4 regions of the Shewanella aegiceratis genome follow, and region 3 is predicted to be linked to each of the others. Evidence: predicted binding sites of a transcription regulator. Region 3 holds the regulator's gene; each other region holds the start of a gene.
What was found. The regulator LexA, encoded in region 3, represses DNA repair genes until DNA is damaged. The targets are predictions, from matches to a motif close to TACTGTATNNNNATACAGTA.

Region 1: the regulator LexA is predicted to act here: its motif matches at 6,577-6,596, upstream of recG (ATP-dependent DNA helicase RecG).
Region 2: the regulator LexA is predicted to act here: its motif matches at 1,330-1,349, upstream of recN (DNA repair protein RecN).
Region 4: the regulator LexA is predicted to act here: its motif matches at 3,522-3,541, upstream of K0H80_RS09115 (YebG family protein).

The regions. Positions count from the first base shown of each region.
Region 1 covers NZ_CP080416.1:4,135,607-4,143,212, reverse strand. Annotated here, with positions in the region: gene K0H80_RS17990 (AMP-binding protein) at 1-676, opposite strand, end outside; gene K0H80_RS17985 (COG4648 family protein) at 673-1,221, opposite strand; gene K0H80_RS17980 (acyl carrier protein) at 1,221-1,469, opposite strand; gene K0H80_RS17975 (phosphopantetheine-binding protein) at 1,478-1,732, opposite strand; gene K0H80_RS17970 (lysophospholipid acyltransferase family protein) at 1,710-2,531, opposite strand; gene K0H80_RS17965 (beta-ketoacyl synthase chain length factor) at 2,524-3,258, opposite strand; gene K0H80_RS17960 (DUF3014 domain-containing protein) at 3,451-4,323, opposite strand; gene recG (ATP-dependent DNA helicase RecG) at 4,450-6,525, opposite strand; gene K0H80_RS17950 (response regulator transcription factor) at 6,682-7,278, opposite strand; gene K0H80_RS17945 (sensor histidine kinase) at 7,286-7,606, opposite strand, start outside.
Region 2 covers NZ_CP080416.1:1,354,173-1,361,778, forward strand. Annotated here, with positions in the region: gene recN (DNA repair protein RecN) at 1-1,309, opposite strand, end outside; gene K0H80_RS05975 (AEC family transporter) at 1,441-2,409, opposite strand; gene K0H80_RS05980 (hypothetical protein) at 2,506-2,700, opposite strand; gene K0H80_RS05985 (YjaG family protein) at 2,704-3,306, opposite strand; gene barA (two-component sensor histidine kinase BarA) at 3,299-6,082, opposite strand; gene rlmD (23S rRNA (uracil(1939)-C(5))-methyltransferase RlmD) at 6,198-7,532, shown strand.
Region 3 covers NZ_CP080416.1:135,822-143,427, reverse strand. Annotated here, with positions in the region: gene mnmH (tRNA 2-selenouridine(34) synthase MnmH) at 1-697, shown strand, start outside; gene K0H80_RS00660 (MFS transporter) at 756-2,618, opposite strand; gene K0H80_RS00655 (TetR/AcrR family transcriptional regulator) at 2,609-3,241, opposite strand; gene K0H80_RS00650 (GNAT family N-acetyltransferase) at 3,349-3,804, opposite strand; gene cysQ (3'(2'),5'-bisphosphate nucleotidase CysQ) at 3,797-4,609, opposite strand; gene nudE (ADP compounds hydrolase NudE) at 4,663-5,208, opposite strand; gene yrfG (GMP/IMP nucleotidase) at 5,306-5,971, shown strand; gene lexA (transcriptional repressor LexA) at 6,099-6,716, shown strand; gene K0H80_RS00625 (cell division inhibitor SulA) at 6,713-7,222, shown strand.
Region 4 covers NZ_CP080416.1:2,020,743-2,028,348, forward strand. Annotated here, with positions in the region: gene K0H80_RS09100 (MlaD family protein) at 1-2,070, opposite strand, end outside; gene K0H80_RS09105 (paraquat-inducible protein A) at 2,057-2,689, opposite strand; gene K0H80_RS09110 (paraquat-inducible protein A) at 2,682-3,308, opposite strand; gene K0H80_RS09115 (YebG family protein) at 3,553-3,849, shown strand; gene K0H80_RS09120 (GAF domain-containing protein) at 3,867-4,325, shown strand; gene proQ (RNA chaperone ProQ) at 4,598-5,242, shown strand; gene prc (carboxy terminal-processing peptidase) at 5,274-7,319, shown strand; gene pepN (aminopeptidase N) at 7,392-7,606, shown strand, end outside.

The DNA.
Region 1 (7,606 bases), 510 kb from region 3:
GCGCCGGGCTGCTGATTAGGCAAAGGTTGGGAAACAGGTTGGCGTAATAGGTCAGGGTCTCTGGGTATTCCACCAGATCGCTCAGGAAGGGGCGGCTGGCGGCCAGGGGCCAGAGCACCTTAAACAACAGACCATAGATATGCTGATGGGAGACGGTGGCGATCACGCTGCATTGGGGCAGGTGATTGGCAAAGGTCTGTTCCAGTACCGTCACCTCGGCATCGAGTTGATCCAGCGTTTTAGTGATCGCCTTGGGCTGTCCGCTTGAGCCTGAGGTAAAGAGGATCAGCTCTCCGAAGGTTTCGCTGGTCGGCCAGGGGCCAGGATGTTTGAGATCCTTATGCAGGGCGACATAGTCTTTGGCCTCGCACAGCGGACTGTCTGCCAGCACGGCGTCGAACTCATGGGTGAGTTCACTCAGGGTACCGCCCTGGGTGTTAGCGGGCAGAATAAGCTGTTTTCCGGCCAGCAGACCGGCGCACAGGCCGACCGCGAACAGGTCGCTGCTGTCGCAGGCCAACAGCCAGCGCTTCGCCTTGTGTTGGCTCAGTGCCTCGAAGATGGCGGCTACCTGGGCGGTAAAGGCCTCACCCGTCAGAATATCGTGGTGATTGAAGCTGATAAGCTGCTGGCTCGCCGGCCCATGCCTGAGCCAATGTTTGAGTAGGGCTGTCATGACTTTTTCAACCAGAAGGTGCGATATAACCATTCTCCGCCGAGCAGTGTACCGATCAGCAGATAGGCGATAAATCCATTATAGAGGGTCCAGGTCGCCAGGCTAGTGGCGCTGGCGGTGTAGAGGGCCATGGCGCCGTTGAAGACAAACAGACCACACCAGATCTGGGTGACCTTGCGCAGGTAGGGGATCGCCTCGTCGGGAAGATCCGGCTCCTTCAGCCTGGCGAGACGCTCTATCATGTTGGGACCATGTTTGAGGGAGTAGGCAAACAGCGCCAACATGCTCAGGTTGATCACCACGGGATAGTAGAGCAGCCAGGCAGTCTGCTTCGCCAGGTAGCTGCCCGCGGTCAGGAAGATGCCCACGACGATTGGCAGCATCATGGCCCTGACCTGTTGTCTCTGCAGGGCGAGCCTGAGCAGCAGCAGAGAGCAGAGCAGGAGGGCGATCACGCCCGGCGGCAAATAGTTCAGGCCGAAGTAGACGGCCAGGGGGTACCCCAGCACGACCAGGCCGGTGACTAGTTGCAGGAACAGGCGCATTACTGCTTCACTAGCCCTTCGATAGCCGTTACCACGTCGTCGACGGTACGCACGGCCTTAAACTCGTCGGGCTGGATCTTCTTGCCCGTGAGTTGTTGTAGCTTAATCACTAGATCCACAGCGTCTATGCTGTCGAGATCCAGCTCTTGGTACAGGGATGCCTCTGGGGTGATGTCGTCGGCATCGATTTCAAACTCATCCACAAGGATCTGAGTCAGCATCTGTAGAATTTGCTCACGATTTTGCATGCTGCCTCCTAACCGCGTTGAGATTCGATAAAGCTTGCCAGGCTGGCAACACTGTAGAAATGGGCCTTGGTGGCTTCCGAGTTGGCTTCGATTTTGACATCGAACTGCTTCTTGATGGCCAGTCCCAGCTCAAGTGCATCTATAGAGTCCAGTCCCAGACCGTCGCCAAAGAGCGGCGCATCTGTGTCGATGTCGTCGATGCTGACATCTTCGAGATCCAGGCAATCTATGATGAGTTGTTTAATTTCGTTTTGTAAGCTCATAATTTTTATCAAGTTGTTGTTTATAATATTCTTCGAGATCCCGCGTCAACTGACGGGCCATCTTGGCGTCTCCACCCGTTTGAGCATGATACCTGATATGCTCGATAGTTTCGCCTACTTCGACATTCATGCCTATGGTTTGGCGAGGTATCTCATACCAGGGTTCCTGCTTGGTCAGGCCGACGGCATTGGTTCTTAATACCACGGGGATCAGGTCTGTGTTTGTGCGCAGGGCGATATTGGCTGCGCCCCTTGCAAATTCGTTAACTATCTCGCCCTTAACGGTACGTGTGCCCTCGGGAAAGATGATCATGTTAGTGCCTTGGGCCAGCACCTCGCTGCAATCCTTGAGGAGGAGATCGGCGCCGCGGTTGGGAATATAACCGGCGCAGGACACTACGCCCCGCAGGAAGGGGTTACGCCATAGTCCCTGCTTGACGATACAGCCGACATTGGGCATCAGGCTGATCAGCACCACCACGTCGACCAGGGTCGGATGGTTGGCGATGATCACCTTGCCCTTGGCACTTTCCAGCCGTTGCAGATCTTGGGTGGTCACCCGAATGACCCCGGCCCAGGTGAGCATACGCACGAAGCCGCGAAACATCAGATGCACGGCACGTTGCACCCGGGCGATGCGCACCTGCTGGCTGCCGGGCCAGAACCTGAGTACGGGCAATATGGTGAGTGAGCTGAGCAGGCCCCCTAAACCGAAGGCGATATAGCAGCTCACCCCGCCCAGCCAGCGAGGAATATAGGCGATGCCGGTCAGGCGTTTGGCGACGACCTGACTAGTCATGACAGATCCGCACCAGGTATTGATTCAGGCGCCCTTCGAGCGGTTGCTGACTGGCGATGGCGTGGATCACTTGGCCAAAGCTCAGCGGCTGCGCCGTCGCTAATTCGGCGGCATCTGGCTGGGTCTCAATGACTAGCTGAGTGCCTGAAACCTGATCTTGGCATAGCGACAACTGCAGCGCGATGGCCAGCGGCAGCTCGGGTTCCTGGGTAAATTCTTTGTAAATATCTGACACGGGCTCGTCGCCAAACACCAGCAGCAGCGGCGCGTTATCTTCCGCCAGTTGTCCATAGGCCTCGACAAGGGCCTGGGTGAGGGTGGCCTCACCGGCGGCAATCGAGGTCGAAGGCGCGCGGTTGTCCGTCAATATGCTGAAGATGCCGCTGGCGGTGTTATGCACCGACTGGCTGAAGCCTATGGGCGAAATGGGCTGCTGGCGCACTATGTCCTGTAGCAGATCCACTGTGCGATTAAGCTCGCCGTGGCGAGAGGCGAAGATGGTACGGCATTGGGCGGGCGCGTCGCACTGAAAGGCGACATCCAACAACATCTTGGTGAGCTTGCTAAAGCGTCGCCTTTGCATGGCGGGCACTTGTTTCAGCGCCGGGGCGGCCTGAGCGAGCTGCTCGGCATCTGCCGGCGGCGTTGGCCATGTCTGCCAATCGTTTAAGCACTGGTATAGGGGAGACCAGGCGCCCGCAGAATGAATGTGAAAGTGTAACCGCACTACTTTGCCTCTAAATACAGCGTCTTGCTGATGTTTTCCATAACCAGAAACTGAGCCACAAGGTGTATTTGTGGGGCGGCTATTGTACACCCTTTGACGGGTGACATAAATATGTGATTGATCTGTTGCTAGATAGTGTGAACTGAGGAGGTAGGAGGGAGCTCGCCCACGGGGAGGTGGGCGAGCTGGGGGTTATGACTGTTTGAGCTGCTTCTTGAGCTTACGCAGGGCGGCCTTGACCTTCTTGCTGTTTTCCGGCCCCATGCGGATCATCAGCTTCTGGGCGTTGGGCAGGCTCTCGAGTTGAGGGTCGACAAACTTATAGTTCACGCTGACGCTGTCCAGCTCAATCGGCGCGTCGATGACGGGAGCGGATAGCATTACGTCGATCGCCTCTACCATACGGTCATCGAAATTCATGTCGGGATAACCCAGCTCGGCAAAGGCCTCACCCAGTAGAGGCTTCACCTTGTTATAGGTGCTAAGCAGCTGCTCCTCGTCCAGGTTATCGACGAAGTTCGCATAGAGATCATACCTATGGTAGCTGTCGGGATTGAGGTAGGTCTTGTTGGTCACCTCGGAGACGGTAAACTTGCTGTTGGGCGCCTTGAGTGGGCTCACCTTGCGGGCCAGCTCGCCCTGAGCCAGGTTGTCGACGAACACCACGAAGTGTCTGACGATATCTTTCTCGACCAGTAGCGGGTCTATCTTCATGCCATTGGCCACTTCGACCGTCTTGTCATGAACATATTGATCGCTATCGGCCAGTGTCGGCAGGGTCTCAACGGCCTCGGCAGGCGCTTCTTCTACCTGGGCTTCAGGCTCCGGCGCCAGGTTTTCTGGCTCAGGCAGGGCCGCATCGGTTGGCAGGGGCTGCTCCGGCTCTGGCTCAGGCAGGGTAATAGGGGCTGGCAATTCAGGCTCGGGCGCGGGTTCGTCACTGCCCAGGAAATAGTAGGCGCCGGCGGCGAGCAACACTAATATGATCACCACTGCAATGCTGAGCGCATTGATCCCGCTGCGCGCTGTCTGTGGGGCAATTCTATCTTCTTGACTGACTTGCATGAGATTTCCTTGAATTGTGGCTGGAATAAGCCCTGTGACCACAGAGGCCTCTTTCCATTCTGCAAAATTCACCGGGCTTGTCTAGGGGCGGCCAGTGAAATAAAAAATATTTAATTGTTAGCTGAGTTAGGCCTGCACGTATTGCTGGCGCTCCCCTAACCAACGCAGCACTATGGCGTCAACATTTTCCGGCACCTCTTGCATCACATGTTGGGCCAGTTTCTGTATGTGGGGGATGAGGGCCTGATCCCGTACCAAGTCCGCTATCTTCATGTCGGCGATACCCGTCTGCTTGGTGCCTAAGACCTCACCCGGTCCGCGGATCTCCAGATCTTTCTGGGCGATCACGAAGCCGTCATTGCTGTCCCTGAGCACTCCTAAACGTTGGGTGGCTGTGTGGGAAAGCGGCGCCTTGTAGAGCAGCACACAGTGGCTGGCCACGGCGCCACGGCCGACACGCCCCCGCAGCTGATGCAGCTGGGCGAGCCCCAGGCGCTCGGGGTTTTCGATGATCATCAGGCTGGCGTTGGGCACATCGACCCCCACCTCGATCACTGTGGTAGCTACCAGTAGCTGTATGCTGCCGGTCTTAAAGGCGTCCATGATCGCCTGTTTCTCAGTGGGTTTCATGCGGCCATGCACCAGGCCGATGGACAGCTCGGGCAGCAGCTGCTTAAGCTCTTCGGCCGTGTCTTCGGCGGCCTGACATTCCAGCACCTCGGATTCTTCGATCAGGGTACAGACCCAGTAGGCCTGACGCCCATCTTGCAGCGCGGCCTGGCGCACGCGATCAATCACCTCACCGCGGCGATTGTCTGAGATGGCAACCGTGGTCACCGGCGTGCGCCCCGGCGGCAGCTCGTCGATGATGGAGGTATCGAGATCTGCATAGGCGGTCATCGCCAGAGTGCGGGGGATAGGGGTTGCCGTCATGATCAGCTGGTGGGGGTGGAAGCCCTGGCTGATCCCTTTCTCTCTCAGCCCCAAGCGTTGATGCACCCCGAACCTGTGCTGCTCATCGATGATGATCAGCGCCAGACGGTTGAACTCCACCTGCTCCTGAAAGATGGCGTGGGTGCCGATGACGATATGGGCCTCGCCGCTCTTAATCTGCTGCAGCGACTGCGCCCGCGCCTTACCCTTGAGCTTACCCGCCAGCCAGCCGACCGTTAGTCCGAGGGGTTCGAACCAGGCGGCGAAGTTGTTGGCGTGCTGCTCGGCGAGCAGTTCAGTCGGTGCCATCATGGCGACCTGATAGCCGCTCTCTATGGCCTGTAGCGCCGCCAGCGCCGCCACTAGCGTCTTGCCCGAGCCCACATCGCCCTGCACCAAGCGCATCATGGGATGCGCCTTGTCGAGATCTTGGGTGATATCGGCAACCACTCTCTGCTGGGCGCCGGTGGGCTTGAAGGGTAAAGAGGCCAGGAAGGGATTGAGTAGCTGCCCTGTGGGCTGCATCGCGATAGCCTTATCATGATTGCTGCGGGCCCTAAGCTGTAACATGCTCAGGTTGTGGGCCAGCAGCTCCTCCTGGATCAACCTTTGCTGCGCCGGATGTGTGCCCTGCTCCAAGGCAAAGGGGCTGACCTCGCTCGGGGGCCTGTGCAGCAGCTGCAGCGCGTCGACCAATGAGAGCTGATTGGGCCTCAGCTGAGGCGGCAATAGTTCGGTCAGGGCGCCATGGGCCAGCAGCGCCAGGGCCTGATCCGTCAAACGGATCCAGCTGGCCTGCTTGAGTCCCTCTGTGGTTGGGTAGATAGGCGTCAGGGTATCGCTGAGGCTGAAGTCGCTCTCGCCGTGGAGCATCTTGTATTCCGGGTGGATGATCTCCCGGTGAAGCTTGCCCCGACGCACCTCGCCATAGGCGCGAATGCGCTCGCCCTCTTCGAGGCCGTTACGCATTGCGGCGGAGAAGTTGAAGAAGCGCAGGGTTATGGTGCCCGAGTCGTCGCGTACCGTGCAGGTGAGCATACGCTTGCGCCCCTGGACGATCTGGGTCGATTGTATTATGCCCTCTATGGTGCCATAGCTACCGGGATAGAGGGCGGCGATAGGATAGATCTGGGTGCGGTCTTCGTAGCGTAGCGGCAGGTGAAACAGCAGATCCTGGACTGTATTGATGCCGAGTTTCTCCAGCCGCTGCGCCATCTTGGCGGCAACGCCCTTTAACTCTGTCACAGCCATGAGATCGAGTCTATCCACGCTTTGTACCCATTTGATTTAGCGTTCTATTTAACCAGAACCTGAGTCTATTACTGTAAATATATACATATACTATCAGAGTTCGGCATGAACGCAATCTCGCGTTAGCCATGACAGGTTAAAGCCTGGGGTAAAGCCTGAGGTCATAGTCTGAGGCTACAGCCAGCCCTTTTGCTTGGCGATGCGGGCGGCGTCGATGCGATTGCTGGCATTGAGTTTGGCGATGGCCTCGGAGAGATAGTTACGCACAGTGCCTTCGGCGATAAACAGGGTGGCGGCGATCTCCGCGCTGGAGCGTCCCTCGCTGGCGAGCCTGAGCGCCCGGCGTTCCTTATCGTTGAGGGGGTCTTGTTCGCCGACGGCCATGATGGCCAGTTCGGGATCTATGATGCGCTTGCCGCGGCTGACGGCGTTAATTGCCTGGATCAGTGTCTCGGAAGGCGCGTCCTTGAGTAAGAAACCGCCCACGCCCGCCTCGATGGCACGCTTGATATAGCCTGCACGGCCAAAGGTGGTCAGGATGATGACCTTAGTCGGCGCCGCTTGATTTTGACACCATTGAGCCAGCTCCAGTCCGCTGAGGCCTGGCATCTCTATGTCGGTCAGCAGCAGGTCGAACTCCTGCTGCTTGAGCAGACTCAGGGCCTGGTCGCCGTCACAGGCCTGTATCACCTCAAAGTCGCCCTCGAGGGTGAGGAGCGCGGCCAGCGCGCCCCTGACCATGGCTTGATCTTCGGCGAGTAATATCTTCATCCTGTCTCTATCCCTGATTTGGTAACTCGATGATAAATTGCGGGTTTGGCTCGAGCTCAATACTAAGTGTACCACCTAAGGGGCGCAGTCGCTCACGTATGCCGGTGAGGCCATTGCCTTCGCTGAGCTGCCTCAGCTTACCATTGTCTGTGACCGAGATCCGCAGCCCCTGAGGTGTTGCCGACAAGTCGATATTACAGCTATCGCCCTGGCTATGACGCATAACATTGTTGCACAGCTCGGTCAGGCTGAGGATCAACTGGGTCTCGACTTCCTGTGGCTGTGATGGCAGCTCACCAGAGAGGGTGACGGCCATGCCCTTGTCCCT
Region 2 (7,606 bases), 1.2 Mb from region 3:
ACAGCTCGCCGCCCGAAGCTACCTTAGCGATGGGCTGCAGCGGCTGACCCGGGTTAGTAGTCACCTGAAACTCCACAGTATCGCAGCCGTTGGGCGACATCATCTCGGGGTTGAACTGCACGTCGATGATAAACTTACCCTTGGGCATGCTGAGCTCATGAATCGAGCGGGTAACCTGCTTGTCCAGCTCCTTGGCGTAACGCTGGCGGCTCTGGCTGAGCTTCTGGGCGTGGGCGATGAAGCTCTCGCGGCAACTCTCGAGCTGCTGGGCGATCTCATCGAGCTTCTCCTCATCCGAATCCAGCTCGCTCAGCTCCTGGCTTAGTGCCTGATGATGCTGATAGAGATCTTTGGCGTTCACATGGTGCTTACGTGCCAGCATCATGATCTTCGACAGGCGTTGTTCCAGGGCGGCAAAATGATCCGGGTCCAGCTCCAACTTATCTAAGTATCGTTGCAGCTCACTGCTACTCTCCTGTACCTGGATCAGGGCATCGTTAAGCATGTTGCCCACCCCTTTAAGTTCAGGGTCGTAGCCTTCGAGCTCTTGGGCCTGATCCAGACTCATGTTGAGCAGCGATTCTATGGCGCCCTCTTCATTATCCTGTAGCAGGTAGAGGGTGCGCTGGCAGGCCTGGATCAGCGCCGTGCCGTTGGCCAGTTTCTTATGCTCGGCCTCTATCTCGTCGAACTCTTCTTCGCCCAGGGCGAATTCGTCCAGCTCTTCGACCTGATATTGCAGCAGCTGCTTGCGGGCGATGCGCTCATGTTGCGACAGCTGTAGCTGGCTCAGCTCCTTTTGGATCAGCTTGAAGCGCTGGTAGCTGGCGCTACAGGCCTCGAGCAACATCTTGTGGTTGGCATAGCTGTCGAGCAGAGTAAGTTGATGCTCACTCTTTAACATGGCGTGGTGGGCATGTTGGCCGTGAATGCCGATAAGCAGCTGGCCCAGGGCACGCATCTGGTTGAGGGGCACAGGGTTACCGTTGATGTAGGCGCGTGAGCGACCGTCACTGCCTATGGTGCGGCGCAGGATACATTCGTCGTCTAGCTCAAGGTCATTGTCTTCTAGCCAACGTTTGGCCAGCGGGATATCGTTGAGGGCGAAGCGGGCACTGACTTCGGCCTTGCTCGCGCCCGGTCTGACGGTATTGGCATCGGCGCGATTGCCCAGGCACAAGCCTAAGGCATCGATGGCAATCGATTTTCCCGCGCCAGTTTCGCCTGTGATGCTGGTCATCCCAGACTTAAAGTCGAGTTCTAAAAAGCGGACAATGGCAAAGTTATTGATGCTGAGCTGACAAAGCATGATGACATCCTTTTACAAAGTACTGTATTCATGCACAGTATATACTGAATTTATATACAGTAAATACCTGTGTGCTTTTTACCCATGAAAATAAGTTTTAGGCTCTGCAGTCCGACAAAACAAGGCGCCGGTTAAAACAAGCTTGCGGTGCCCGAGTCCAGCCAATGGTGCAGTAGCGGAATGGTGGCAAAGCTGATCACTATCCCCAGGCTGATGGTTTGGGCGCTACTGGTGGCACCTACGTTGAATCTGTGGGCCAGCAGGTAGACGCTGGCGGCGGTGGGCAGGGCGGCCAGAATCACCCCCATCTGTAGCAGTTGTCCGCTAACTCCTAAGGCGCCCAGTAGCAGATAGGCCAGCAGGGGTTGTAGCAGCAGCTTACTCAGGTTAAGCATGGCCAGCTCGGCAAGGCGTGACTGAATGCCAGCGGCGTTTCTGCCCCCCTGATTGGCCTTGCACAGCACCATGCCGATGGCAAACAGGGCGCAGGGGCTGGAGGTCATGCCAAATTGCCGGATGATCTCGGCGATGGGGCGATAAAGCTCAATATGAGCGGCAGATATCGCTACGCCGGCCAGGCTTCCTAGTATGATGGGGTTTTGAATGAGGGCGAAAAACACCGTCTTGAGAGCGCTATCTGTCTGTCCCTGAAACAGCGCCAGCTGGGCCAGCACTATGGCAAATACGGTTACCGATAAAAGGCTGGCTAAAGCGGCTGCGGCCAACGCCAGCTGATCCCCGGGAAACAGCATTATCATCAGCGGAATGCCGATGAAGGAGGTGTTACCAAAGGTGGTGTTGAGGGCGCGAATGGCCGCTAGGGGTTTATCCTTGGGCTGTAACCAGAGTGATAGCAGGCCGGTGAGCAGGTAGATAAGGGTCATGGCCAGGCTGTAGCCGCCAATAAATCCCCAGTTGGTGATCTCTTCGATCGGGGTCTCTGCCAGCACTATCATCATGATCGCCGGAAAGGCGATGTAATAGACATACTGATTGAGGACGTTGTCGCTGCCCTCGGGCAGTAGCCGCGCCTTTTGCACGATAAAGCCGGTGACCATGATGCCAAACACGACAAAGAGTGGCGAGAGAGTGGTTAACATTGGGAGACGACTTCCTTGGCTGGGATCCGAGCGGTGATAAACCGAATACGCCGTTAGGGTAACACTTTGCCCGCCGCGTCCCTATAACGCTAAAGTCTAATGCTTGGGGCCGGATCGTCGATGGAGTGGCTTAGGTGGCGGCAATATCCCCAGCTCCTGGTAGAAATGGATCTGGCGCCTGAGCTCAAATAGGGAGCCGACACGTCGCTGCTCCCCTAGGGTGAGGCACCAGGTATTTGTTAACCCATCTGGGTTGGTGAGCACAAATCCCTGGTAGATAAGTTTGCGCATGGGTTAGGCGCCTACTGAGATCCCTATGTTAGAAACGCCTGCCTGCACTAACTCCTTGCGCAGCGCCTTGACGAAGTCGGCGGTGATCTTAGGGTTCTCTTCGATGATCTCCAGCAAGGATGCCTGAAGTGCTTTCTCTTCCTGCATCACCTCGTGGTTGAAGATATGATCATCCAGTGTTTCTTCATCCATCTCCTCCTCGAGTGTGGCCTCGATATAGTTAGCCACTGTGGCAGAAGAGAGCTTGCTGATGTTGGTGATGTCGTCTTCCACCTTGCTCTGAATGGCGCTAAGCAGTGAGGTGAGGGCGACGGCGGCGTCCATGGCAGGATAGACGCCGTAGACGTCGAATTCGCTCGGCTCTGGTGTGTTGAGATCCAGTCGCTCGAGGTAGAGATCGATATTCAGTTTCAGCTTCTGATCGTACATGGATTGCCATAGCAGGTTGAGCACGGTATCGAGCACCTGTGGGTCGCCAAATTCGCAGACCTCACTGAACAGCTGGTAGTTAGGGTACATGCGTTGGCAAAGGGCGATGGCGAACAGCTTCTTCTGTTCTGGTTCGAGGGCCTTGAGGCGCTTGAAAAACCCGGGTTTATTACTCATCGATCACATCCATAGATAACTGGGCTATTATTTGATTTGCGGCCGATTCTACCTTAGAAAGCTCGTCAAGTAACTCAAGTATTTCCGGCTCGACCAGATCGACACTGGCATTTTGCTTGAGTGACTGTTCAATCTCTCGACAGAGTCGCTGAGTGGTCGGCACACCGCAGTAGCAGCTGGCGCCGTGGAGCTTGTGCACATGACTGACCATGGCCTGGCTGTCCTGACGCTCGAGGGCGCCCGAGATGTGCTCACGGGTCTCGGGCAGGGAGTCGACCAGCATCTGCAGCATCTCCAGCGCCAGACTGGTTTTCTGGTTGGCTTGGGTCAGGCAGAGATCCCAATTGAGGGTGTGCTGGTCGAAATGGGTAAACTGCGGCCGGGTCTTCCAGCGGCTGATCACGCTCTTCAGCGCCGCCTCATCAATTGGCTTAGGCAGGTAACCATCCATGCCGCTCTGATCGATGCGCTCGCGCTCCTCGGCGATGGCGTGGGCGGTCACGGCGACAATCGGCGTATTGCGATTGAGTGAATGCTCACGTATCTGCTTGGTGGCGCTAAAGCCGTCGGTGCCCGGCATCTGAATATCCATGAAGATGAGATCGAAGCTCTTGGCCTTGGCGATCTCCACCGCCTCTTGGCCGTTGTCTGTGACCGTTACCTGAGTAACCAGTTCCTTGAGCAGGGTCTTAATCAGCTTGAGGTTGGCGGGGTTATCGTCCACCGCCAGCACGCTCATGGGTTCGCGCTCCTGGGTTTCTTTGACCGCTTCCTGGAAAGGCATGGCCTCATATTGGGCGCGGTGGGGATTGATCAGGGTGACGGCCAAGGCGCGCTCGCCTACCGGCGCCTGCATCACCTTGTCTACATTAGGCTGGATCAGGCTCATCTTAGCGGCGCTGTCTGTGCTGCTACACAGGTAAAGGGTGTAGTCGCTGATCTTGGCTATCTTATTGAGTACGTTCAGCAGGTTAGGGCTGCTGGCCAAATCGTTGCAGCTGATGATGGCATAGTCGAAGTGGCGGCCCTCTTCGCCAGCTACCCTGGCCAGATCTTCCGGGGTCGTTATGCTGACACTCTGCATGCCCCAGTGCTTGAGCAGGTTTTCATGCACCTTGCGTGACAGCTCCCGCGGCTCGAACAGGAGCACCGTCTTGTCGATGAGGTTGTCGGTTTCCAGCGGCTGACTGATGGGGTAGGGACTCAGCTTCAGCGGCAGGGTGAACCAGAAGGTTGAGCCCTTACCCGGCGCCGAGATACAGCCAATTTGACCGCCCATGCGGTTGATCAGACGCTTTGTGATGATAAGCCCAAGGCCTGTGCCGCCGAAGCGACGCGAGATTGAGGAGTCTGCCTGGCCGAAGGCCTGGAACAGCTGAGCCTGGTGGGGCTTGTCTATGCCTATGCCTGTGTCTGTGATCTCGCAGCGCACATTGACCTTCTCGGCCTCTTCGCTGGTCAGGCGCATCTTGAGATGCACGCTGCCGCTGTCGGTAAACTTGATGGCGTTGCCCACCAGATTTGTGATCACCTGGCTGACCCGCAGGGCATCGCCTGAGACGTTGTCGTTGATGCTCGGTTCGATATCTACCACCAGTTCGAGATCTTTCTCCTTGGCGCTGTTGGCCAGCAGAGAGATGGTGTCATCGATCACCTCACGCAGGGCAAAGGGCATGTTCTCCAGCTCCATCTTGCCCGCCTCCAGCTTGGAGAAGTCGAGGATGTCGTTGATGATCCCCAAGAGGTTGGTGGCGCTCTTCTCGATAGTCTTGATGTAGTCCTGTTGGCTGGCGTGCAGCGGCGTCTTCAATAGCTGTTTGGCGAAGCCGATCACCCCGTTGAGGGGCGTGCGCAGCTCGTGGGACATGTTGGCTAAGAACTCTGACTTGATGCGGCTGGCCTCCAGGGCGCGCTTCTTGGCGAGATCCAGCTCGACGTTTTGGATCTCGATCTGCTCCAGGGTCTCGCGCAGATCAGAGGTGGCCTGATCGATATTTTGCTGCATCTCTTCATGGTATTCCGACAAGGAGCCCGCCATGGCATTGATGCCTCGTTTAAGCAGGTCAAGCTCACCGATAAGGTTGCCATCGACCCTAGTGTCCAGCTTGCCTTCGCGGATCTTGGCCACCACGCGCACCATCTCGGTAATGGGGTGGGTGACGTTTTTCACCAGGCGGAAGGTAAACAGTAGGTTCAGCTGCACGCCGATCAGGACAATAATGAAGGCGGCTACCGCTGCCCTGTGCTGCTCCAGCAGGGCGTTCTCCTTGTTGAGCAGCACGGCGATGTAGCCGAGCTTGGCGGAGTTGACCTGCTGGGCCATGGAGTTGCTGTCGTAGGGGCTGACCACAAGTTCGCGCTGGCTGGAGAAGATGGGGCTGCGCATGATGATGCTGTCGCCAAACTGCTCCACCTCTGTGGTCTGCAGCGAGTCGATGGGCTCGTTGTAGCGCATAAACTCGTGGCTCTTATAGTGATGTGAGGTCACTATCACCCGGTTGTTGGTGTCGAAGATAGCAATAAACTGAACTAGGTTGGACTTATTGAGCTGCACAGAGGTGATCAGGCGTTTGGTGGTCTCGAAATTCTTGGTTTCCAGGCCTATCTCGGCGGAGATGGCCAGCGGCTCGATAATGTTGCCGCCACGTTCGATTAAGCTTTCTTCCAGCTCATAGAAACGATTTATGGTAAAATAGCTGCCAAGCAAAATACCAACCAAAATAGTGGGCGCTAAGGCCAGCACGAGAACCCAGGCTCTCAGGCTGTATTTAGTCATATTGTCTGCACTATTCATTGAGTTGGTATTATTTATCTACGATGGATATAGGTTACATTAGACTGCCAGACTTTGTGCAGTCTTTACTAGTATTTTTATTGTTTTAGAGGCCTAAATGGCACAATTTTATAAAGCTAAACCCCGCAAGACACAACAAACCCAGGCCAAGCAAAGTTTCCATGTTAGTCAGCTGGATCATCTGGGGGCGGGGATAGCAGAACATCAGGGAAAAATCGTCTTTATTCCCGGCGCCCTGCCGGATGAAACCGTGACCGCGCAGATAGTCGAGCAGAAGAAGCGTCATGCCAAGGCCAAGCTGATTAAGGTCGAGAGCGCCAGCGCCGCGCGAATAGAACCAAGCTGCCCTTACTATGGTCGCTGCGGCGGCTGTGACCTGCAGCATCTTGAGCTTTCTGCCCAACGCGATGCCAAGCAGGCGGCGCTGGAGAACCTGATCAACAAGATGGGCCGCACCCAGCCCCAGGCCATGAGCGAGCCACTAAGCGGCGAAGGCTGGCATTATCGTCGCCGCGCCCGACTGGCGACTCAGTACCTGCGAGATACAAAGCAGCTCAACCTGGGGTTTCGCGCCCTGGCCAGCAGCGAGGTGGTTAATATCGACGCCTGCCCTGTGCTGGCAAAATCATTGTCTGAGCTTATCGCGCCGCTGAATCAATGCCTCAATCGCCTCAGTGCCAAGCGTAGCCTGGGCCATGTGGAGCTGTTGTCTGTGGATTCTGGCCCATGCGTGGTGCTACGTATCACTAGCCCCCTGAACGATAAAGATAAGGCTCTGCTAGCTAGCTTTGGCGAGCAGCATAAGGTGAGGCTTGTCTTACTCGATGATGACGGCAAACTTGAGACCCTCTGGGGTGACGAGGGCCTGCCCTTCTATACCCTGGAGGATGGCAGTTCGCTTGGCTTCTCACCGGGCAACTTTATTCAGGTCAATGGTGAGATCAATCAACAGATGGTGACTCAGGCGATCGACTGGCTTCAGGTTCAGCCGGGCGAGCGGGTGCTGGATCTCTTCTGCGGAGTGGGTAACTTCACCCTGCCGCTGGCCAAGGCCGGTGCCCAGGTAGTGGGCGTCGAAGGAGTCGAGGCCATGGTGGCGCAGGCGAGACGCAATGCATCCATGAGCGGCGTCGAGGGGGCCGAGTTCTACCACGGTGACCTGAGCGCAGATCTATCCGCTGCCCCCTGGCTTGGCCGCATCGACAAGTTACTGCTGGATCCTGCCAGAGCCGGCGCCTATGAGAGTCTACAATGGTTAAAGAAGATGGAGCCCAAGGCGATCGTCTATATCTCCTGTAATCCTGTGAGTCTGGCCAGAGATTGTGAGCCGCTGCTGGCACAGGGTTATCAGCTTAGTCGCCTGGGACTCATCGATATGTTCCCTCAGACCCATCACATCGAGGCCATGGCCTTGTTTGAGTTGGAGAAATAGTTAGGCCGAGCGGCCAAATAGTCGCCGACTATCAATTGACATTGGCGGGGGAATCCCCAAGATAGTGAGTTTGG
Region 3 (7,606 bases):
AGACAGGGCGCCAGAGGCGAAACCTATGCTGATCCTCAGCGGCATCACCGGCAGTGGTAAGACAGACTTTCTGCTGCAGCGCCAAGAGGCGGTGGACCTCGAAGGACTGGCCCATCACAGGGGATCCAGCTTCGGCCGCTATCACGAGGGACAGCCGACGCAGATCAACTTCGAAAACAGTCTGGGCGTCGCCCTGCTCAGACACCAACAGAGCGCGGCAAGAATCCTGCTGCTAGAAGATGAGAGCTACCTTATCGGACGCTCGGCGCTGCCCAAGGCCTTCTACATGGGGATGCAAGCCGCCAGCGTGGTCATCCTGGAGGAACCGCTGGAGGCAAGGCTGACACGTCTACTGGACGAGTATGTCCACAAGATGCATCGAGGCTACGTCGAGCGTCTGGGCGAAGAAGCAGGTTTTGAGGCATTTGCCGAGTACCTGGCCAACAGCATCAGTGGCATCAAGAAACGCCTGGGCGGCAAGCAGCACGATGAGCTGCAACAGATGATCACAGACGCATTAGCCGTGCAGACCCAGCGCGGCGATACCCAGGGGCACCTCGAATGGATCGCCCTGCTGCTGAGCAAGTATTACGACCCAATGTATCAGTATCAGATTGGCAAGAAGGCCGACAGGGTGATCTTCCAGGGCGACCATCAGGCCATGCACCAATGGCTGGATGAATACGCCACTCGCTAGCAGACAAAAGCCAGGCATCAGCCTGGCTTTTCACTATTTAATCTCAAGCAGCAACCGACTAGGATGCGGGCAACATGGCCTCGACCCGCTCTCGCAGCAGATGGCGGTTAGCCTCTGTGCCCGACACCACATCATCCAGATCAACCGAGATCTTAGACCAGAAGCGCTTTGGCCTGGTACTCAGAGCATGGCCATCCTTGTGGCTGAAGTAGGAACCCCAGAGGCCGTTGAGGGCCATAGGGATAACAGGTACGGGGTCGCGGGCGAGGATCTTGTCGATACCGGGACGGAACTCACCCAGCTCACCGTTAGGCGTCAGACGCCCCTCGGGGAAGATACACACCAGCTCGCCATCGGCCAGCGCCTGATGGATAGACTCGAACGCCTGGTTATAGGTCGCCTCACTCTGACGCGGCGAACAGATGGGGATCACCCCCGCATGGCGAAACAGATACTTGAGCAGCGGCATCTCGCTGATAGATTTATCCATCACGAAACGGATCGGGCGGGTCGAGGCGCCCATGATGATCAAGGCATCCACGTAGCTCACATGATTGCACACTATGATGCCGGCGCCTTCGCTGGGCAGCTTGTCGCGGCCGGTAACCGTGACGCGATACAGGATATGGCTCAGCAGGTAACTAACAAATCTCTGGGTAAACTCGGGCACTTGGCTATAGACATAGAGGGCGACGACGGCATTGAGCAGCGCCAGCAACAGGAAGAGTTCTGTGATCTGCCAGCCAAACACCTCTAGCAGCAAGATAGACATGACCGCCGAGACCACCATGAACAGGGCATTCATGATATTGTTCGCGGCAATCGCCTGGGCACACTCACCCCGGTCGGCGCGCGACTGAATAAAGGCGTACAGGGGCACGATAAACAGGCCACCGCTCACCCCCACCATAAACAGGGCAAACATAACCCGATAGTGCTGTGACTCGGCGATAAAGCTGCTAAAGCTATAGATGGTCTCGGCTTGTACGGGCAGCTCGGGCAGCGACCACAGCAGATCCACACCAAACAGAGTTAGCCCAGCCACGCCGAAGGGCAAGAGCCCCAGCTCCACATGACCGAAGGAGAAGCGCTCACACAGGAAAGAGCCTGCCGCAATCCCGATAGAGAAGAGCGCCAACAAGAGTGAGACCACGGTGGCATCGGCGTGCAGATGCAACTTGGCAAAGTTGGGGAACTGGGTCAGATAGGTCGCCCCGAGGAACCAGAACCAGCTAATCGCTAAGATGGCCATCCAGATACTCGGCGTCTTCCTCACCTTGGCGATGCTGCGCCAGGTGCCAGACAAAGGCGCGAAACGTATCTTAGTGACATTTCCCTGTGGCGGCATGGCAGGGATCGCGCGGCTGGCCAGATAGCCGGCAACGGCCAGCACAAACACGGTCGCCGCGGTAGCTATAATGCCCTTGTCGCTGGCCACTAGAAGCCCGGCACTGAGTGTGCCTATCAAGATCGACAAGAAGGTGCCCATCTCCACCCAGGCATTGCCCGTCACCAGCTCATCTTCCGCAAGCGCTAGAGGCAACAGCGAGTATTTGACCGGCCCAAAATAAGCAGACTGGCTACCGGTCAAGAAGAGCAGCAACAACATCATCATGTAACTCTGAGTCAAGATCGCCATGGCGGCGCAGGACATGATTACCAGCTCGAGCTGCTTTAAGCGTCTGATCAATTTGGCTTTATCCATGTTATCTGCCACCACACCCGCGTGGGCGGAAAACAGGAAGAAAGGCAGGATAAACACGCCGGCGGCGAGGTTAACAAACAGATTAACGCTGATGGGCAGGCTCTCTATCTGGCTGTAAGTCACCATCAGCAGCAGCACATTCTTGTAGATATTATCGTTGAGCGCGCCCAGACACTGGGTCGCAAAATAGGGGAAAAACCGCTTGGTTAACAACATAACGCCTCCTTGTGATAACCCAATCCTTTAAGTTGTACCGCGAGATGATGACTAATAGCCTGCTCAATACCGATCCCGAGGGCAAAGAGCTTATCGTCCAGCGCCAGACTCACCAGGCCATGGACGCCGCCCCACAGGGCGCGGCTCGCCAGTAATAGTTGCTCAGTTGAAAGCTCGGGCAGCAGACGCGCCAGGCAAGCCTCAATAAGGCCGAACAGCTGCGCGATTAGCTGGGCATGGTGCTCGCTCAGCCCCTGCTCCTCCGTCGCCTTAAGCTCGAAGATCAGCTGAAACGCCCTTGGCTGCGCGAAGGCAAATTGCTGATAGGCCGCGGCCATTGCCTCAAGCTGACTCGACTCAGCCGCTTGGCTTTGAATCGGGTCAGCTTGAGCGCTAGCGGCCAGGCGCCGATACAGCTCGTCCAGAGTCTGCTCGGCAACCGCCAGCAATAAGCCCTGATAGCTACCGAAGAGATTCACCAGGGTGCTGGGCACATAACCTATGGCCGCCGCGACCTTGCGCAGGCTCAGGCTATCGAGCGGCTCGACCTCCAGGTGGCGCAGCACCGCAGTGGTCGCCATCGCCCGGATCTCATCATGAGTATGTTCTTTGCGTCTTGCCATCTCGGCTCCATCCCGCTGTTAATTTGTGCTCAAGTTACCAGCAAGCAAAATAAAAAACAACGTTCATAATAAGATTATTTTTCACCGGGTAGATGAAAATTAGGATTTTATCGCTGGAGTATCATGAGGATCCTATCTTCGCCCGGGCCGAAATAATCGGCCTCCAGCCCCTGCTCGACAAAGCCCAGCTTGGCGTAGAGGTGTCTGGCGGGATTCTCCGGCGCCACCGTGAGTTTCACCTGGGCCACACCATCTGGCAGCGCACTCAGAGACTCGGTGATCAGGCGCCTGCCTATGCCCTGCCCCTGAGCGGCATCATCGACGGCCACAGAGAGGATCCAGGCACAGTCGGCCTGTTCACTCCTAGCCAGCAAGATGTAACCGAGCAGGCGTTCAGCGTTATCGCAGGCGACAAGCAGCCCGCTCGGCCAGCAATCGAAGCTCTGACGAAAGAAAAAATCCGGGTAGGCATGGTCGCCAAAGAGCCCCTGCTCGAGACGATAGATCGCCGACAGCTGAGTCTTACAAGCCGCCTCGACACTGATAAGATTAGGATTATTCACCGGTTAACAACTCATCCCATGGCAGGTGAGTCGAGCCCACGACGATGAAGTTGGGGTTCTCTAGTGATTCGCGCTCGTTGTAGCTCAACGGCTGCAGCTCGAGATCCATCACCTGGCCACCAGCCTCTTCGATGATGATCTGCGCCGCACCTGTGTCCCACTCGCCGGTTGGGCCAATGCGCACATAGCAGTCGGCGCGGCCCTCTGCCACCAGGCAGCTCTTTAGCGCCGCACCGCCAAGCACCACGAGTTCACAGTGCTTAGGATGATTGAAGAGCTTCAACACAGATTGAGGATCCTGACGGCGGCTCACCGCCAGACGCAGGCTGGGCTCATCGTCTTTGGTCAGCTGCTTGCTGGCGATACGCACCTCGCCCTTGCTGCTACGCTTGTAGGCACCCAGGCCTGCCACGGCATAGTAAACTACACCCGTCATGGGCACATAGACGATCCCCATGATGGGACGATTGTGCTCGACCAGGGCGATGATCACCGAGAAGTCGCCGCTACCGGCGATAAACTCACCGGTACCATCTAGAGGGTCTACCAACCAGTAACGCTGCCAATCGGCGCGCTCGGAGAAGGGAATATCGGCATCTTCTTCTGATAGAACTGGGATCTCTGGCGTGAGACTACTAAGCTGGGAAGAGATGATCTTGTGGGCCGCGATATCGGCAGAGGTCACCGGGGTATTGTCGGATTTCACCTCTTTGTCAAAACTGCCCTCGAGGTAGATACCTTTGATGGCCTCACCCGCCTCGATGGCAATCGAAATCGCCTGCTCAACATACTCTTCTGGCTTCATCACAACTCCAACAGCCTACATCTGGCAATGCCTAATATGATAATTCGGATTAACTACTTTAGTTTTAGATGTTTCTGTGCCAAAAACAAGGCGCTAACGCTTCGAGATTCGGAAAAATCATCTTCTAATAACAGCTCAGACCACTGGCTCAATGGCCAGCGCACCACCTCTATGGGTTCGGGCTCATCACCCTGCAATCGACTCTCATACAGATCTTCGGCGACGAAGATCTGCATCTTGCTGGCAAAGTAGCCGGGCGCCAGGCTCAACTCCATCAGATGGGTCAGCTTACGCGCACCAAAACCTATCTCTTCCTGCAGCTCTCGGTTGGCCGCCTCCGCATGGGTCTCCCCGGGATCCACCAGGCCCTTGGGGAAACCCAGCTCATAGCTGTGGGTACCCGCCGCATATTCGCGTCCCAGCAATAGCTCCTCACCATGCACAGGCACCACCATCACGGCGCCACGGGCATTGCCCTTCATGCGCTCATACTGGCGCTCGACCTGGTTCGAAAATTTTAAATGCACCTGCTCTATCTGAAACAGACGGCTCTGGGCAACAACTTCAGCATGTAGGATCTGCGGCTTTTTGTCCGGCATGAAACTTCCTGATAAAAATGGCGTTTGCTTAACCACTCAATCTTACTATGATGGGCCTAATCCACAACTCAAACCAAGGAATTTTTTTACTCGCTTTATGTTTCCCTGGAATAAGATAGATACCGTGCTGCTGGATATGGACGGCACCCTGTTGGATCTGCATTTCGACAACCATTTCTGGCTTAGCCTGGTGCCTCAGGCCTTGTGTGAACAAAGGCAGATCTCAAAGGCCGACGCCCAACAACTGGTGGAGGATGCCTACGCCAAGGTGTTCGGCACCCTGGAGTGGTATTGCCTGGAATATTGGCAACAGGAGCTGGGTTTAGACATCCTGGCTTTGCACCACACTCTGGTGGACAGGATCCAGCTGCGTCAGGACAGCATGCCCTTTCTCACCGCTCTGGCCAGACACAGCAAGCGGCGCATCTTGGTCACCAACGCCCATCCCCACAGCCTGGCGCTGAAACTCGAGCACACAGATCTAGCTAACGGGCTCGACGAGATGCTCTCGAGTCACGCCACCGGCTATCCCAAGGAACACCCACAATTTTGGCGTCACCTGTTTAATGAGTTTTCCCTGGATCCCAGCCGTTGCCTGTTTATCGACGACAGCGAGCCCATACTACAGGCAGCCAAGCAGGCTGGCGTCGGCTACCAGCTGGGGATCAAGAATCCCGATAGCCAGAAGCCTCACAAGCAGTTTGCCGACTTCCCGGCCATCGACGATTACCATCATCTGCTGCTCTCCCTTGAACAGACGTAACTCGGCTAATCAATCACGCTGTAGGCGCTAATCGCTTGATGGGATTGGGAGAAAATCTGGTTAATACTTGCACTGTATAAAATACTGTATATACTGACAGGTACTGTATGGAAAGACAGGATTAATCATGAGACCCTTAACCCCGAGACAAGCCGAGATTTTAGATCTGATAAAACGCAATATTGCCGACACGGGCATGCCGCCTACCCGTGCCGAGATTGCGCGTCGATTAGGCTTTAAGAGCGCCAACGCCGCCGAAGAACACCTCAAGGCCCTGGCAAAGAAAGGCTGCATAGAAATCATGCCCGGCACATCACGTGGCATCAAGCTGACCCAGGAGGAAGAGCCTGAAGATCTCGGCCTGCCCCTCATAGGTCAGGTGGCCGCCGGTGAGCCCATCCTGGCCCAGGAGCATGTGGAACAACACTATCAGGTTGACCCTAGCATGTTCCGCCCCAGCGCCGACTTCCTGCTGCGCGTCAGGGGTGACAGTATGAAAGATATAGGTATTCTCGAGGGCGATCTGCTGGCGGTACATAAGGTCGAACAGGCAAGAAACGGCCAGATAGTCGTGGCGCGCGTGGAAGATGATGTAACGGTTAAACGCTTCGAGAAGCGTGGCAGCACCGTCTATCTGCATGCCGAAAATGAAGAGTATTCCCCTATCGTGGTGGACCTCACCACCCAGAGCCTGAGCATCGAAGGCCTGGCCGTCGGCGTTATTCGAAATGGAGACTGGCAATGAACAACCTAATGGGCATGGCGCCACGCCATCCAGGGCTGTGGGTCGATCTCGACAGCTCACTGAAGCGCGGCGATGGCAACACTATCTCGACTACGGCAAGTTCGACCCAGGGCAAGCAAGAGCTGCAGGCTCTCACTCCAGAGCTAGCCAGACTCAGTCAGCAGGGGCAATGGGTGGTGTTGATCAGCCCACCTAACATAGGCTACAAACAGATGCTGGCCGACGGCGGTGTGCGTATGGATCGCATCCTCTTGGTACACACCAAGGATGAGGTCGAAACCCTGTGGGCGATGGAAAAAGCCCTTACAAGTGGTACATCCAGTGCGGTGATCTGCTGGGCGCAAACCCTGGATGCCCGTGACAGTCGTCGCCTACAGATAGTTGCCAAGAATACTCGCGCCCTGGGGGTGGTGATCGAAGATGCGAACGGTCACTTACCTGCCAACCCTTTTCCCCAAGAGGATCTCGGCGGCCAGACCTTGAGTCTGTTCAGTTCGCTGCACTGATATTCCGCGCTCTACCTTTCCATACAGACGCCCCGCAAGGGGCGTTTTTGTGTCTGTTTTGTCTAGCAAAATAAAATAAAAGTGATCTTGATCAATATTTAAACAGCCATTAAGTTAGTAAGAGATATCAACGATTATTTGTTATATCGCACAATTTGGTTGTCGGCTTGAGCGGCGAAAATGAACCTGTATTACCTCGCCCACGGAAGCTGAAATTGGTCTGATATATTCAGCCGTAAGTGCAAGCGTGGTCACCACCAGCAGAACAAGAGATTCACCACCGACGCACTTTGAAGTCATCGTTGCTTTTTTGGGAACTGAAGAGTTTGCATAGAGCCGAGACATACTGTGTGGCTCTTCTTTGTAGTTGCCTTCGCAATTGAC
Region 4 (7,606 bases), 1.9 Mb from region 3:
AAAATATTGGGCGTCGTCGGCCAGGAATGGCGCGGCATAGTCGCCATAGAGGTAGGCATCCACGCTAACGCTGTGTAAGTCCTGTGACAGCTTGACCCGCTCCACTTCGCCTATCTGGTGGCCTTGATAGCGTATCGGCGCGTGGCTGCTCAGGCGGGTGCTGGCATCGAAGACTATGCTAATGGGGGTGGCCTTGGCGCGGGCTAACGTCTCTGAGCCATAGAGGTGGCTTTGATTGCCGATATCGTCTTGTTCCAGCAGTCCAAGGGAGACGCTACCCTTTAATGCGCCTTCCAGCGGCGCCACGTCTACCTTGACGCCATTGAGGCTGGCATCGACGCTCAGCGCGCCGTTACGCCAGAAGATGGTGCTTGGCTTAACCAGAGAGGCGAACTGCTTGTCGATACCCAGTTCGATGGCAAAGTCTTCGCTGCTGGCGCGCCAGTTGACTCCCTGCACCTCGCCAATCTGCATCTTCTTGTAGTAGATGGGGGAGTGGGCGGCGAGCCCGGCACCATCTGGGCTGCCAAGCACTATCTTGAGACGATTCTGCTTGGCGTGATAGCCTTCGGCCTGCTTGGTGTTGGCAAACAGCGGCAGCGATTGGCTAGGATTAGCGGTCTTCTTGCTGCGCCCCTGTACCAGACTGATGGCGCCCTTGGTGAGTGTGGTCAGATCCCTTGTGTTTACGCTCACGCCGTCAAGCGACGCATCGATGGCCAGGGCCGATTCGGTAACGAAGTAGCTCCCCTGATGGATAAGCTTGGCAAACTCGGGCCAGATCTGGATACGGTAGGCAAGACCCGAATAGTCAGGCTTAAACTCGACGCTATCTACCTGACCTATGGGCAACTGCTTAAAGCGCACCTCGGCGCCGGCGCTGATCCCCGGGTTCTCCTCGGCGCTAAGGCTGAGCATGAGTGGCGTTTGTGAGTGTTGCGGCGCCTTGGCCAGCAACGGATAGCTGGCCTGATGCTCGCCGCTGCCGGGCAGGAAGGCGACGACATTGCCGGTTACCAAACGACTGGCATGCTTGATGCCGCTGAGGGAAAGATCCGCGCCCTCGAGCCAGAATTGGCTGTCTGTGCCTAACAGCTCAGCATATTGGGTGGCGATGCTGGCATCGAAGCTGACGCCCGCTTCAGTTAGGTGAGTCTGGGTGATCTGGCCGATACTGATGCCGCGATAGACGATGTCGGCGCCTGTGCTAAGGCTATCGGCATCCTTGGCCGTGAGGCTAAAGGTGATGCCACCGAGGGCATGTTCCTTATCTTCGAAGATAGTGAAGGTCTGATTGACGCTAGCCTGTTCGCTGCTGCCCTGGGATGAGAAGCTGACGCCGCCGGCGAGGATGGCCGACAGGCTCTCAGTCTTGACCTTGATGCCTGAGAGCGAGGCGTCCAGCGCTAGGCCCGAGACATTCCAGAATCGCGAGTCTTGTTTCACCAGATGGGCATACTTCTTCTCTATATAGGCATTGAAGAGGATGCTGTCGTCGTTCACCAGGCGGTAGCTGACGATCTTTCCTACCGGGATCTGCCGATAAAACACCTGAGAGCCCACATCTAAGGAGCCGAGGGATGCGCTGGTCAGTTCTATCATCAAGCCGTCTGAGCCCGGCGCCACGGGCGGCGCCTGATCTTCGGCGGTAAATTCGTTCTTGTAGTCCCCCTCGCCAGGCTGGATGGCGATATAGTTGCCCGAGAATAGGGCGTCCAGCCCCTCGACGCCGGTGATCGAGGCCTTAGGGGTCACCAGCCAAAACTTGGTTTCATCGCGTAGGAAGGGCGTCGAGCGGTAGTCCATCAGCAGATCTACGTATACGCCCTGAAGCTGGTCGTCGATACTGATATCGACCACCTTACCCACGGTGAGGCCCTGGTATCTGACCAGCGTCTTACCCACATCTATCCCCGTGGCGCTGGGGAAGTGAATGCGCACCTCGACGCCGGATTCGCGAATACTCTTGATGCCCAGCCAGGCACCTAGTGCCAGGGCGATCAGGGGAAGTAGCCAGATGGGAGAGAAGAGTTTTTTCTTAACGACTTTTGGTGTTTCAATTTGTGTCATCTTTCGATTCCAATCGGTCCCAGAGTAAACGCGTGTCTAATACTTTTGCGGCCAGCTGTGTCAGCAGGATCACCAAGGCGAAGGCGGTGGCTGCTGGCGCGGGTTTGGCATCCCAAATCTGTCCCATGTTTATGAGCGCCGCGGTAATGGAGATCACAAACAGATCCAGCATGGACCAGCGACCTATCCATTCGATGATATGAAAGCCGGCCATGAGTGTCTTTTTCGAGATCGGCAGGCGATAGCTGATCGCCGTCAGATAGAGCGCCAGCCCAAAAATCTTCAACATGGGCACTAAGATACTGGCGGTAAACAGAATAATGGCAATAGGTAATAGGTCTAGGTGCACCAGATGGTTGATGCCGCTGAAGATGGTGTCCTGGCGAACCTGCCCTTGACTGGTCATGATAGTGATGGGGTAGAGGTTTGCCGGAAACAGCAAGATGGCGGCGGTGATCAGTAGCGCCCAGCTCTTCTGTACGCTGGTGCGATCCCGGCTCTGCACCGCTTGTCCGCAGCGCGGGCAGTTACCCTGCTCGAGATGGCACAGAAACTTGCAGGTAGGGCAGTTGGTCAGCCCCAATGATTCGCCTTGAGGAGGCTTGCTGAGCTTACTCATCCAGTACGCCCCACATATGTTCGATGTCATATTCACGCTGCATGAAGATCACCATGATAAACAGCATGGTGAAACAGAAGGTGCCGATACCGAAATAGAGGTCGGTGTAATCGGAGAGCTGAAATACCGAGACGAAGATGCTGATCATATAGATCTCCAGCATGGAGAGCTGGGCCAATAAGCTGTGCTGTTTGAGTAGCTTCTTATAGATGTTGCGAAAGAAGGGCACCTTGAGTCGGTATTTGACGATCAGCACCTGGGTCAGAATCGACAGAATAAGCAGGCCGGGAGCGATCACCGCCGCAACTAATACGGCAATGCCCACCACCCAATAACCCTGTGAGGCAACGGCCATGGCGCCGCCGGCTATGGTGGTGGTGCGAATACTGCCCAGAAAGTGCATCTCAAGCACGGGGAAAAAGTTAGCAGGGAAATAGAGCACCAGCGCCGTGATACACAGGGCCAACATGCCGTTGAGCGAACAGTAAGGGGTATCATAGAGGTTAGTGTGGCAGCGAGGGCAGAGGGCCCGCACACCCGTTGGCAAAGCGCGTTTTCTCACGACCAGATCGCAAGCACGGCAGAGAACGATACTCTTATCTAACACCTCTGTTTTCATATCTGTTCTGGGGCGCTTCCTGTCATCTAAGGTCATAGCAAGAGTGCAAATTTCTTGATATAGACCAGTAATCTATTGCCTATAAGATATTACTATAGTCAATCTATTGAAATACCTAATAAGGTGGCTCCCAAATCCGGAGCCAATAGTTGCGCAGATTCTAACAGATAAAGTTTGAGACTTGCATAAGAAGTTGTATTTATGAGATTCTACAACTGTATATAAAAACAGTGTGAGGGCGGATATGGCAGTTATAACGAAATTTGTCGTAGTCAGAGAAGGGGTGGAGAAGATGACATTCACATCTAAGAAGGAGGCGGATGCCTACGATAAGATGCTCGATATCGCGGATAATCTTCTTCCTTTTATCGAGCAAGTTGATTTAGGCTTAGATGAAAATGCATTGGAACAACTCTGTTTCTACATGGCAGAACATAAAGATCAGCTCATGGGACTCTTAAAAGGTGGCGCAGTGACTAAGGCGACACCGGCTAAGAAACCTGCCAAAAAAGCAGAATCAAAAGCTGAAACGAAAACATAAATTGTTAGGAAATTTGTATGAGTACACCTTGTTATACGACGCTTACCCGTCAAGTTGAAGCCCTGTTTAGCGGCGAAGATAATCTCGTTACGGCGATGGCGAACTTCTCGGCGCTGCTTAACGAGCATCTGGATGATATTAACTGGGTTGGCTTTTATGTGCTGCAAGGTGAACAACTGGTCCTGGGTCCCTTCCAGGGGAAAGTGGCCTGTACCCGTATCCCAATGGGTAAAGGGGTTTGCGGCACCGCGGCCCAGAGTAACACCACCCAGCGCATCGCCGATGTCCATGCCTTCGACGGCCACATCGCCTGTGATGCCGCCAGCAACTCGGAAATTGTTATTCCGCTGCGGCGCGACGGTCAGGTGATTGGCGTGCTCGATATCGATAGCCCCTCATTCTCTCGTTTCGACGAGGCGGATCAATTGGGGCTTGAGTCCTGCGTAAAAAGTCTGGAAAAGGCTTTATTTGCTTAAACTACAACCAATTTTGCACAATTGATGGTCGCTTTCGTCTGGCGCGCCCTTATAATAGGCCGCTTGATGAATTCAAAAACACGCCGTGACATTTTTCATTAGTTGAAATGAATACATGGCGTTTATTGACTGTAATTGATAAGGTATGTTGGATTGTGTGGTCGCCGCCCAGGGGCAAATAAGCGACCCGATGTCTAACCAATATGAACGACACGCCAGTGCCGATGTTAACCCGGCGAGGTGATAGTCCCTTTTAAACTGTGGAAGTAATGATGGAATCAACAGAAAAGTTGACCGACACCAACGCAATTCTTGCGTATTTATATGAAACATTTCCTTTATGCTTTATCGCTGAAGGTGAAACTAAGCCTCTAAAAATAGGATTGTTTCAAGACTTGGCTGAAAGGTTAGCTGATGATTCTAAAGTCAGTAAAACGCAATTAAGAATCGCCTTACGCCGTTACACCAGTAGCTGGCGTTACCTGAAAGGGGTTAAGGCTGGGGCACAGCGTGTCGATCTTGACGGCAACGAGTGTGGCGAGCTGGAACAAGAGCATATCGACCATGCACAGGCTACACTGAAGGAGAGCCAAGAGAAGGCTAAGGCAAAGCGTGCGGCGAAAGCGGCAGCAGAGAAGACAGACAAGTCTGGTCCTAAGCCTGAGAAGAAAGCCTTCAAGAAGCCACTGCCTAAGCGTAGTAGCAAACCAGCGCCTAAAGCGGCTAAGCCACAGGTTGAAGCAAAGGATTTAACCCCGGCAACACTGACTGAGTTGAAACCAAATCAACGCGTGAGTGTCAAACTAGGTAAATCGCCTGTTGCAGGTGTTGTCCTGGACATCAAGAAAGAAGATGTTCAAGTGCAGTTAGATTCAGGATTAACGGTAAAAGTCCCGGTAGAGCATATCCTGTTATAACTGTTCATCGTTTAAAAGGAGTAACTTGTTGATGCGAAAACTCACTCTGGCAGCATCCATTGCCAGCATCTTTGTAGGATTCTCGGCATGGGCACTGACGCCCAGTATTCCATCTAGCGAGTTGCCCTCTCTAACGCAAGAGCCGCAACATAAAGTAGCGAGTAAGCGAGTGACGGGTCTGTTCACTCGCGCCCATTATCATAGATTCGATCTGGACGACGCCTTCTCAGAGCAGGTGTTCGATCGCTATCTTAAGCAGCTCGATTATCGCCGCAATGTCTTACTTCAGAGTGATATCGACAGTTTCAAGCCCTATGCGACCCAATTCGACGACATGTTGAAGAGCGGCGATCTCACTGCCGCCTACAAGATGTTCGATCTGGTGCAGCAGCGCCGCTATGACCGTTTTGCCTACGCCTTATCCCTGCTCGACAAGGAGATGGACTTTAACGTCCCCGGCGACAGTTATCAATACGACAGAGATGATGCCGCCTGGCCAAAAGATGAAGCCGAGCTCAACGAACTGTGGCGTCAACGGGTCAAGTACGATGCGTTAAACCTCAAGCTGACCGGTAAGAACTGGGATGAAATTGTTAAGGTGCTCGATAAGCGCTACAACAATGCCATCAAGCGTTTGAGCCAGACTAAGAGTGAAGATGTTTTCCAGGGTGTGATGAACGCCTTCTCTCGTAGCGTCGAGCCACACACCAGCTACCTTTCACCGCGCAACGCCGAGCGTTTCCAGATGGAGATGAACTTGAGCCTTGAGGGCATAGGCGCCGTGTTGCAGATGGATGATGACTACACAGTGATTAAGAGCCTGGTTGCTGGCGGCCCTGCGGCCAACAGCGAAAAGCTGGCGCCGGAAGATCGTATCGTGGGTGTCGGCCAGGAAGGTAAAGAGATAGTCGATGTGATCGGCTGGCGACTGGATGATGTGGTCGAGCTGATCAAGGGGCCTAAGGGCAGCAAGGTTGTGCTGCAGATCCTGCCTAAGAAGGGCGGCTCTTCTGCCAAGCCAATCGACGTGACCATAGTGCGTGACAAGATCCGCCTAGAGGATCGCGCCGCGACCTCTGAGGTGATCGAGCCGGAAACCGGTGATTACGCCGGCCGCAAGGTCGGGGTGATTAAGATCCCAGGTTTCTATATGAACCTGTCTCAAGATGTCACCAAAGAGCTGGTTAAGCTAAAAGAGGCCAAGGTTGAAGGTGTGGTTATCGACCTTAGAGGTAATGGTGGCGGCGCATTAACCGAAGCGACACTGCTTACCGGACTGTTTATCGAGCAGGGCCCTGTGGTGCAGATCCGCGATGCTAACGGTAAGGTGTCGCAAAACCGCGACAATGACGGCCGTGTGACCTATTCTGGACCGCTCACCGTGATGGTGGATCGTTACAGTGCCTCGGCATCTGAGATCTTCGCCGCCGCACTGCAAGACTATGATCGCGCACTTATCGTGGGTGAGTCGACCTTTGGTAAGGGCACAGTGCAGCAGCATAAGAGCCTGGGCCGTATCTATGATATGTACGACAAGCCTATCGGCCATGTGCAATACACCATCGCCAAGTTCTACCGCATCAATGGCGGTAGCACCCAGCTTAAGGGCGTGACGCCGGACATTCCATTCCCAAGTGCCCTAGAGCCAGGTGAATACGGCGAAGCCGAGGAAGCCAACGCACTGCCTTGGGATAAGGTGCCAGTGGCCCAGTACGGTACGCTTGGGGATATCACTCCAGAGCTAGTGACTAATCTCGATTCGCGTCACCAGCAACGTATCAAGAAAGACGTTGAATTTGGCTATATCTATCAAGATATTGCCGAGTTCAAGAAGAGTCACAAAGAAACCAGCGTCTCTTTGGTCGAAAAAGAGCGTGTGGCCGAGCGTGAAGCCAACGATGAGAAGCAACTTGCGCGTCTCAACGAGCGCCGCGCCGTGGATGGACTCGAAGCACTTAAGTCTCTGGATGACGCCGAAGAAGATGTGAAGGCGCCAGATGCATTTCTCGACGAGACTGTCTATATCACACTGGATCTAGTGGATATGGAAAGAGTGGCTAAAAATCAGGCGAAATAATATTGAGCCAAATTTTTTAAAAACGCGCTATTGGCGCGTTTTTTTATAATCTTTTCAGATGAGGGAATCTTAATGGCACAGGTTAAGGCCAAATATTTAAAAGACTATCGCGCACCGGATTTCACTATTACTCAGGTGGACCTCTCCTTTGTGCTCGATGGTGCCAATACTCAGGTGACTGCGGTCAGCCAGGTGAAGCGTCTAAACGATGCTGCACACACCCTTGAATTGGACGGTGAAGGCTTAAACGTTAGCCAGCTGCTGGTCGATGGTAAGCTTCATGATTA